Regions from separate parts of the Streptomyces sp. NPDC053750 genome, predicted to be linked through region 3. Evidence: riboswitches for the same ligand, from Rfam matches in the RefSeq annotation. Region 3 holds a riboswitch; each other region holds the start of a gene.
What was found. Region 3 has a riboswitch for cyclic di-AMP ahead of ACIGO6_RS15695 (M23 family metallopeptidase). Riboswitches for the same ligand answer to the same signal wherever they lie in the genome.

Region 1: linked by a shared signal. The riboswitch ahead of ACIGO6_RS21615 (transglycosylase SLT domain-containing protein) and the one ahead of ACIGO6_RS15695 (M23 family metallopeptidase) in region 3 are both predicted to bind cyclic di-AMP.
Region 2: linked by a shared signal. The riboswitch ahead of ACIGO6_RS17890 (transglycosylase family protein) and the one ahead of ACIGO6_RS15695 (M23 family metallopeptidase) in region 3 are both predicted to bind cyclic di-AMP.

The regions. Positions count from the first base shown of each region.
Region 1 is NZ_JBITXB010000007.1:211,812-215,053, forward strand. It holds gene ACIGO6_RS21610 (HAD family hydrolase) at 1-708, shown strand, start outside; gene ACIGO6_RS21615 (transglycosylase SLT domain-containing protein) at 743-1,240, opposite strand; cyclic di-AMP (ydaO/yuaA leader) riboswitch at 1,245-1,400, opposite strand; gene ACIGO6_RS21620 (polyprenyl synthetase family protein) at 2,173-3,183, shown strand.
Region 2 is NZ_JBITXB010000005.1:448,258-451,499, reverse strand. It holds gene eno (phosphopyruvate hydratase) at 1-726, opposite strand, end outside; gene ACIGO6_RS17890 (transglycosylase family protein) at 1,005-1,721, opposite strand; cyclic di-AMP (ydaO/yuaA leader) riboswitch at 1,726-1,892, opposite strand; gene ACIGO6_RS17885 (transglycosylase family protein) at 2,076-3,131, opposite strand.
Region 3 is NZ_JBITXB010000004.1:643,796-647,037, reverse strand. It holds gene ACIGO6_RS15700 (aldo/keto reductase) at 1-40, opposite strand, end outside; gene ACIGO6_RS15695 (M23 family metallopeptidase) at 212-1,249, opposite strand; cyclic di-AMP (ydaO/yuaA leader) riboswitch at 1,261-1,417, opposite strand; gene ACIGO6_RS15690 (PP2C family protein-serine/threonine phosphatase) at 1,642-2,877, opposite strand; tRNA gene ACIGO6_RS15685 (tRNA-Met) at 3,031-3,104, opposite strand; gene ACIGO6_RS15680 (dihydrofolate reductase family protein) at 3,175-3,242, opposite strand, start outside.

The DNA.
Region 1 (3,242 bases), on a different contig from region 3:
GTGGCCGAGGCCGGTGCGCGGCATCTGGTGGTGACCGGGCGGCCGGCGCCCCGGGTGCGCTCCCTGCTGGACCGCCTCGGCTGCACGGGGCTCGCGGTGTGCGGACAGGGCGCGCAGGTGTACGACGCCGGTGCGCACCGGATGCTGTGGTCGGTCACCCTGGACCGGGAGCTGGCCGAGACCGCGCTCGGCAAGATCGAGGCCGAGGTGGGGCAGGTGTACGCCGCGGTCGACCAGGACGGCGTCGACGGCCTCACGCTCATCGAGCCGGGGTACCTGATGCCCCACCCGACGCTGCCGGCGGTGCGGGTCGAGCGGCGCGACGAGCTGTGGGACGCGCCGATCAGCAAGGTGCTGCTGCGCCATCCCGACCTGTCCGACGACGAGTTGGCGGCGACGGCGCGCACGGTGGTCGGCTCCCTCGCGACGGTCACGATGTCGGGGCCGGGCACGGTGGAGCTCCAGCCGTGCGGCATCACCAAGGCGACCGGCCTGGCGCTGGCAGCCGAGCACCTGGGCCTGTCCCGGCGCCGGACGATCGCCTTCGGGGACATGCCCAACGACATCCCCATGTTCCACTGGGCGGCCCGCGGCGTCGCGATGGCCGGCGCCCACCCCGAACTCAAGGCGGTGGCCGACGAGGTCACCACGACGAACGAGGACGACGGCGTGGCCGTCGTCCTCGAGCGAATCTTCGGTACCTCTTAGTCCGTCCCGGTTGGTACGTCCCGGGCGGTACGGCTCAGTACGCGCCGAAGACGTTGTCCATGGAGCCGTACCGGTCGGCCGCGTAGTTGCAGGCGGCGGTGATGTTGGCGACCGGGTCGAACGGGTCCCAGGAGGTGCCGGGCACGTGGTACGCCCGGAAGGTCGGGTCGATCACCTGGAGCAGGCCCTTGGACGGGGTGCCGTTGACGGCGTTGATGTCCCAGTTGTTGACGGCCAGCGGGTTGCCGGACGACTCGCGCATGATGTTGCGGTGGATGCCCTCGTAGGAGCCGGGGATGCCGTGCTGGGCCATGATGTCCAGCGACTCGCGGATCCAGCCGTCGAGGTTGTTCGAATACGCCGTCGCCGCCGTGGTGGCGGTCGTGGTGGCGGCGGCGGCCGGGGTGGCCGCGGAGGCGCCGGTGGCACCGACGAGCGGCAGGGCGAGGACGGCGGCGCCGGTGCCGGCCAGGGCGAGCTTGCGAGCGATACGGGCGGTCCGGGCGTGACGGTTCTGACCGTTGGCAGACATGCTGAATCCCTCTCCTGACGCCTGCGAGGTGAGCTGTCGGGTTCGGGCGGGGAGGTGCCCGGCCGTGCCCTGACGGGTACGGCTTCACCCCGAGCCGCTCCGGTGGTGACCGGTGCGGCGACTTACCTGGGTCCCCCGCTCCTGCCGGCGAGTGTGTTGGTGGATGACTGTGCGTTCGGGCGGTGGCAGGACTCGGCGTCCGCCCGACAGGCCGGGAACGTATGCGAGAGCAGATGTCCGAAACAAGTGCAGGAATCACCCAACGCGCATGTTGACCTTGATCTGAGGCGTTTGGGGTGCTTGATCCTTTGCGGTTGCCAAGCCTCAACTGGCCTACGGGGCAAAGGGAAGGCAAAGGGAGGGCGCAGCGTGCGGCAAGGTTGCCCGCGGGGGGTGTGGCGTGAGCCAACTCACGGGCCTCGAGGAGAGCGGCAAATCGGGCATTACGCCCAACTCGTCGTCAACCGGCTGTCGGTGGCGTGCGCTTCGGTGTCGGCCGGCGGTCGGGCGGGGGCGGTCGTCCCGTGCGCCCCGCGATCGGCCCGGGCCCTGTCGGTGTTCTCGCACGCTGAACGGGCATCTGTTCGGGAGCGGGAGAGGGGGAGGTCCGTGTGGAAGGGGAGGGGGGAGAGGGGCGTGCGCCGAGCGGGTGACGTTCCGGGTGTGCGGGTCGCCCGGAGTGGTGGTGGGATCTTCGGCGGCGACTTCCGGCCAACCGTGTTCCGTGCCGCACCTCGCGGGCCGTGTCGATCAATATGTGCTCATATCGGCTGATCAAAAACTTGCCGCGCATGATCCGATACCGACCGGCCTGTAACGGTGGGCGCTAGCGGTGATCGAAACATGACCGGATACGCTGACACGAGTGGTGGCAGCGACCTATCGACAAGCCGGGTAATCGCCAGTAGACACCAGCAGACAGGAGATCCCTCGTGACCGTCGTCGGGCCGTTCGGGCTGAGCGTGCGGGACCAGGCTCTGGAAGCCGATGTCCAGGCCGGATTGGTGGCTGTCGAGGAAGGGTTGCTTGAGGCAACCAAGAGTGAGGTGCCCTTCATCACGGAGGCCGCCCAGCACCTGGTCCGGGCCGGCGGGAAACGATTCCGGCCGCTGCTGGTGATGCTCGCGTCCCAGTTCGGCGACCCCTACGCCCCCGGGATCGTGCCCTCGGCCGTGGTCGTGGAGCTGACCCACCTCGCCACGCTGTACCACGACGACGTGATGGACGAGGCCGCCGTGCGGCGCGGTGTGCCCAGCGCGAACACGCGCTGGGGCAACTCGGTCGCGGTCCTCACCGGCGACTTCCTCTTCGCCCGCGCCTCCCAGATCCTCGCCGACCTCGGCCCCGAGGCGGTCCGCGTGCAGGCCCTCGCGTTCGAGCGGCTGGTCACCGGTCAGATCCTGGAGACCGCGGGACCGCAGGACGGCCGGGACCCGGTCGACCACTACCTGGATGTGCTGGGCGGCAAGACGGGATCGCTGGTGGCGGTCTCCTGCCGGTTCGGCGCGATGATGTCCGGCGCCGACGAGACGGTCGTCGACGTCCTGACCCAGTACGGCGAGCGCCTCGGCGTCGCCTTCCAGCTCGCGGACGACGTCCTGGACATCGCCTCCGACTCCCACGAGTCGGGCAAGACGCCCGGGACCGACCTGCGCGAGGGCATCGCGACCCTCCCGGTGCTGCGGCTGCGCGAGCGGGCGGCCCGGCTGGGGCTCGCCGAGGACCTCGCCCTGTGCGAGCTGCTGGACGCCGACCTGAGCGACGACGCCCGGCACGCCGAGGCGCTGCGCCTGCTGCGCGCCCACCCCGCGCTGGAGCAGGCGCGCAAGGACACCGTCCGGTACGCCAAGGACGCCCGGGCGGCGCTGGCCCCGCTCAGGGAGTGCGAGGCGAAGGCCGCGCTGGTGGAGCTCTGCGACGCCGTGGTGCACCGGGCCGGCTGAGCGCGAGCCCCTCCCCGGGGTGCGTGCGGACCGGCTGAGCGCGAGCCCCTCCCCGTGCC
Region 2 (3,242 bases), on a different contig from region 3:
GTCGAGCGCGAGGGCGATCTGCTCGCCGGGGGTGTAGCCGGCCTCCTTGATGGCCTCGAGGATGAGGTCGAGGGCCTCGCGGTTAGAGCCGAGGTTCGGGGCGAAGCCGCCCTCGTCGCCGAGGCCGGTGGCCAGGCCCTTGCTCTTCAGGACCTTCTTGAGGGTGTGGTAGACCTCGGTGCCCCAGCGCAGCGCCTCGGAGAAGGACTCGGCGCCGATCGGCGCGATCATGAACTCCTGGATGTCCACGTTGGAGTCGGCGTGCGAGCCGCCGTTCAGGATGTTCATCATCGGCACCGGCAGCAGGTGCGCGTTCGGACCGCCCAGGTAGCGGAAGAGCGGCAGGTCGGACGCCTCGGATGCGGCGTGGGCGACGGCGAGCGAGACGCCGAGGATGGCGTTGGCGCCGAGCGAGCCCTTGTTGTCGGTGGCGTCCAGGTCGAACATCGCCTGGTCGATCAGGCGCTGCTCGGTGGCGTCGTAGCCGACCAGCTCCGGGCCGATCTGCTCGATGACGGCGAGGACGGCCTTCTCGACGCCCTTGCCCAGGTAACGGCCCGGGTCGCCGTCACGGAGTTCGATGGCCTCGAAGGCGCCGGTGGAGGCACCGGACGGCACGGCGGCACGACCCGTGCTGCCGTCGTCGAGGCCGACCTCGACCTCGACCGTGGGGTTGCCTCGGGAGTCCAGGATTTCCCGGGCTACGACGACGTCGATGGACGGCACGAGCATCTCCTTCTTCAATGTGACGCTTCGGTGTGACGCGGGTCCGCAGGACCACAGGGGCTCTGCGGGACGAGCCTAACCGGCTCCGGGCGATCGGCCAGCCGGTCGCCCACCCCATGGACAGAACCGAGAGTAAATTGTTTCCGAACGGAACAAAGACGTTCCCGGAAACCGGGACGGAAACAGGGGCGGCAACAGGGGCGGTAGCAGGGCATAGAAATCCCGCCCCGGTGCGTACGGGGGAACACGCACCGGGGCGGGAGCAAGGGGGCCGCTGCCTACTTCAGGTGCAGCTGCTGACCCGGGTAGATCAGGTCGGCGTCGTCGACGATGTCGTCGTTCAGCTTGAACAGCTTCGCCCAGCCGCCGGCGACGTCGTGCTCCGCCGCGATCGAGCTGAGGGTGTCACCCTCGACGACCTTGTACTCGCCGTCGCCCTTCTCGACCTTCTCGCCGGTCGGGGTGGTGACGGTCTTCTTCTCGGCCTGCTTCTCGGCGGCCGGACGCTCGGAGGAGCGGGAGGCCTTCTGCTCGGTGGAGCGCTCGGCGGTGGAGCCGCTGTCCTGGCTCTGCGCGCTCTCGGAGCTGCCGGAACCCTGCGAGGAGCCGCCACCGGTGTACGCGGCGTTCGACAGGCCGGTGCCGCAGACCGGCCAGGCACCCTTGCCCTGGCCCGCGAGCACCTTCTCGGCGATCTGGATCTGCTGCGCCTTGGTCGCCCGGTCGGCGGTCGCGGCGTACTGCGTACCGCCGAAGGCGGCCCAGGTGGAGCTGGCGAACTGCAGACCGCCGTAGTAGCCGTTGCCGGTGTTGATGGCCCAGTTGCCGCCGGACTCGCACTGGGCGACGGCGTCCCACTCGGCCTCGGTGGCGGCGGAGGCGTTGCCGGCCGCCATCAGCGGAGCGGCGACGGCGGCACCGGTGACACCGGCGACGGCGATGACTCGGGTGGCCTTGGACGGACGACGGTGCTTGCCCTTGCCGGAAAACAGCATGGATCGATCCCCTCACCGACGCCTGCGAGGTGAGCTGTCGGGTTCGGGCCGGTTGAGTTGCCCGGCCGGGTTCCTCACGGAACTCGGCTCCACCCCTAGCCGCTCCGGCTCAACTGCCCGGTGCGGCACTTACCTTGGGTCCCCCGCTCCTGCCTGCGGCGCTTGACGCGACGACTGTTCCCGGGCTGCCGCTGGCAGGATTCGGCGTTGCGGCAACCGGGGCCCGCGATGACGAGCGGTCATGACCGTAGACACGCGCTCCGCGGATTTTCAAAGACGATCACGGCTTCTGAGACCTATATCTCACTAGATCCAAAACGGACATAGGACCTCTAACCGTGACGCGAACTCCCCCTACTTTTCGCCCGATTCGCCCGTGACCGTGAGCGTCTGACCGGGCAGGATGTGGTCCGGGTCGACCCCGACGACCTCCTTGTTGCCGGCGTAGAGCGAACGCCACCCGCCGTCGAGCTCGAGCGAGTCGGCGATGCCCCACAGGCTGTCGCCGGAACGGACGGTGTACGCGCCGCCCACGACCTCTCGCGCCTCACCCTCGTCACGCGAGGCGTGCCGGCCCGACGACTCGGCCGTACGGCCGTCCACTGCGCCCTCGTCGGCGCTGTCGCCGCGATGACGGCCCGAACCCGACTCCTCCTCGGTGCCGGTGAGGTTCGAAGAACCGTCACCTCGCTCCACCTTGTCCGTTTCATCACCCTTGGTGGTGGCTTCGGCCGAGCTGACGGACTGCTGCGGGTCGGCGCTCCCCGAGGGGTCGGATTCGGTGGACGCGCCTGACTTGGCCGATTCGTCCTCGGTGCTCGACGAAGGACCGGAAGTGGCCGAGGAGGAGGGCGAGGGCGACGTTCCGGCCGTCGGCTCCGACGTCCCGGCCGAACCGGAGGATCCGGATGAGTCGGCCGAACCGGACGAGTCGGTCGATCCGGTCGACTCAGGGGCGGTCGACGTCCCCGGCGCCTCCGACCCCCCCGTCCCCTCCGACGCACCGTCACCCGTGCCGCTGCCCGTGGACGCCGAGTCGTTGCCCAGACCCGCGAGCAGGCCGCAGGTCGGCCAGGCGGCGATGCCCTGGTCCGCGTGCAGGTTCTCGGCGACCCGTATCTGCTGCGAGCGGCTGGCCTGGTCGGCGCTCGGCGCGTACTCCAGACCGCCGTACTGCTCCCACACCTCCTGGGACAGCTGCAGGCCGCCGTAGTACCCGTTGCCACTGTTCTGGCTCCAGGAACCGCCGGTCTCGCACTCGGCGACCCGGTCCCAGTTCGCCCCGTCGGCCGCGTGGGCGCCGGTGGCGCCGAGGAGGGGGATCGCGATGGCGGAGCCGGTCACTCCGGCGGCGACGACCAGGGCGGGAGCCTGGCGGGGGCGGCGGTGACGACCGTTCCCGGAGAGCATGCGACGACCTTTCACGAGACAACGGGGACCGCGCGGCGGTGGTACTCGGGCCACGCTGATTCGTGAACGTATAGGCAGATGATCGCTTGTCACAAGTTCATGCCGCGCAGA
Region 3 (3,242 bases):
CCTCGAGGTCACTGGAGCCGAGCTTGCGCAGAGAAGTCATGTCCTGCGTCAACGAACGTACCGGAGGGACGCATTCCGAACCCGCGCAAAGATCCCGCAAACCGGCTCCCGCGAACCGGCAGCCCTGACGTCGGGGGGTCGCCGTCAGGACCGCCGGGGATCAGAGGTGGCGGGGCCGGTCAGAACCTGAGGAGGCCGGAAAGGGCGCCGCTCAGGGGGTGAGCCCCTTGCTCTGCAGCCAGGCCATCGGGTCGATACCGCCGCCGTCGCCGGTGTGGACCTCCATGTGGAGGTGCGCGCCCGTGACGTTGCCGGTGGCGCCGACGCGGCCGATGACGTCTCCGGTGTTGACCTTCTGGCCGACGCTGACGCTGATGGAGGACTGGTGGGCGTACCAGATCTCGGTGCCGTCGTCGAGGGTGAGCACCGTCTTGTAGCCGTACGACCCCTCGTAGCCGGCCGACGTGATCGTGCCGCTGTGCACCGCCTTGAGCAGCGTGCCCGTGGGGGCCGCGAAGTCGAGGCCGGTGTGGTGGCCGGAGGACCAGTAGGCGCCGGCCTGGCCGTAGGTGGAGGAGATCGTGTACGAGGAGGTCGGCAGCGTGTACTGCTTGGCCAGCTGCGCGAGTCGCTCGGCCTCGGCCTTCTTCTTGGCCTCCTCCTCCGCCTTCTTCTTGGCGGCGGCGGCCTTGGCCTTGGCTTCCTTCTCCGCCTTGGCGGCGGCTTCCGCGGCCTGCTTCTCGGCGGCGGCCGCGGCCTCGGCGGCGGCCTTGCTCTCGACCTGGGCCTGCTGCTGCTCGGCCTGCGCCATGATCCGGGCCCGCAGCGTCTCACCGGCGTCGGTGGCGGTGCCCTCGGTGGTGTCGGCGGCGGCGACCGTGCCGATGCCGCTGAGCGGGGTGGCGGAACCCTCCGGCTCCGGCTCCTCGTCGTCCGAGATGAGCGAGCCGACGTTCGGCAGGTCCGGCATGGAGATCGACACCGGCGGCTTGCCGGTCTGCGCGCTGGCCATGCCGCCCGCGCCGACGGCCGCGATGACACCGACGCCGAGGACGGTGGAGCTGCGGGCGAGTCCGCCGCGCTGCTTGGCGACGCGGTGCCGGCCGCGTACGGGGCGGATGGATTCCGCGGTGGGGTTCCACTCCTCCCAGGGGCCCTCTTCGGCGCGGGGGGCGTCGTAGCCGAAGGTGTCGGTGCCGTGCCCGGTGGGCACGAACGGGGCCTCGGGGGCAGGCCGGTTGGACGCCACGTGGGCGTACTCCTTTCCTTCCTTCCGCCTACCGGGTTAGCTGACGGGTTCGGAGCAGGAAGGTCTCCTACGCGCGTATATCCGCCGTGTCTCCACGGCGTCGTACGAGCGATTCACCCCAAGGTGGTGGTTCCCCGGTTCCCTTGCGGGATTCGGCGCGTGCGCACGGAGCCGCCTTCTGTGACGGCTGGGACGACCGCGCTGCGTTATCGAACGTTAATAGACGGGGGGCTCGGATTCCAAGCCGTTCCGGTTGATCATTAACGAATCCCGTGGGGACGTAGGCCTCATGGGCGGTGAAAACCGGGCGACTTGACCGCCCTTCAGCGTCAACTCCCGCCTCATCACTTCCTGATGGTGTGTCAGTTGTTATGCGGAGGGCGCTCGCGCCGTCACGAAAAGTGATCAGTGCCGTCGGGCGTGGCGCACGGGCGGCGTACGGCGAGCAGGGCCATGTCGTCCGCCATGCCACCCCCGGAGTGGCGGCGCACATCCTCGGCCAGGGTGTCGAGCAGCCGGCCCGGATGCCGGAAGACGCGGCCGGCCAGCCGCTCCTGCGGCTCGTAGAACGCGCCCCGGGCGTCACGGGCTTCGGACAGGCCGTCGGTGTACAGCAGCAGCGTGGCCCCACCGGGGAAGGCGGCCTCCTCCGCCCGGTCGGGCCACACCCCCAGCTCGCCCATGCCGAGCGGCAGCGCCGACTCACGGGCGGGCAGCGGGAGCAGGGTGCCGTCGGCGTACAGCAGCAGGGGCGGCGGATGGCCCCGGTTGACGATGCGGACCACCCCGTCGCCGTGCGGGAGTTCGGCGAGGACGGCGGTGGTGAACCCCTCGAAGGCGTCCAGTCCCTCGCGCCGGGTGCCCTCGCGCGCCAGGGCCCGCTCCAGCCGCTGCGCCACCGCCTCCAGCGTCGCCTCCTGCTCGGCGGCCTCCCGGAAGGCACCGATCACGACCGCGACGGCGGCCACCGCGCCCATGCCCTTGCCGCGCACGTCCCCGACGATGAGCCGGACGCCGCGGGCGCTGTCCTGCACCGCGTACAGGTCGCCGCCGATGAAGGCGTCGGCCTGCGCGGCCTCGTAGCAGGCGGCGATCTCGAAGCCGCCGATCCGCTCGGCGGGCTCGGGCAGCACGGCGCGCTGGGCGGCCTCGGCGATCTCACGGACGGAGACGAGGCGCTCGCCGGTGCGGCGTACGAAGGCGTTGACGAGGACGGCGAGCGCCGCGACCGTCGCGATGGTGAGCAGCTCGGTGAAGGAGTCGACGTAGTGGATGACACCCTTGCCGAGCTGGAGCCCGACCACGGCGGCGACCACGACGACACCGGTGAGGATCGTGCCGCGCCGCGAGTAGAGGGGGGCGGCGACCAGGGGCGCGGCCGTGTAGAGGGGGGCGGCGGTGAAGTATCTCGGGGTGAGGACGTCGTACAGGACGGCGACGACGATCAGCAGCACGGGGAGCAGACGCACGAAGGTCCGCCCGTACCTGGTCCGCCACCGCTGCTCGGGTCTGGCGGACGGGAGGGGCGCCGCGATTTCGCCGAGGCCCGGGTCGGGCACGGGATCGCCGGGGAGCCGGCCGCCGGCCCTGGCGTACGGCTCCTCTTCGTCCACCTCACCTGGCCGCACCACTCGTCTCCCGCCACCCCGCACGTCCACGCCGCCTGCCGTCCCGTTGCTCCAGGCTTCCCGGAGCGGGGGCGGGGGGCGAGCCGTGGAGGGCCGACCGGGTGAACGCACCGAAGGCCGGAATCCTCATGGATTCCGGCCTTCGGTCTTGAGTAGCGGGGACAGGATTTGAACCTGCGACCTCTGGGTTATGAGCCCAGCGAGCTACCGAGCTGCTCCACCCCGCGTCGTTGTGTCTCCACTGTACGCCATCTCGGGGCCGGAATGCACATCCGTATCTCCCTACCCCGTATCTCCCTACCCCTCCAGGTGGCGGTTGGGCGCCTTCGCCCGCTCCTCGTACTCCGGCAGTACGACGACGGCGG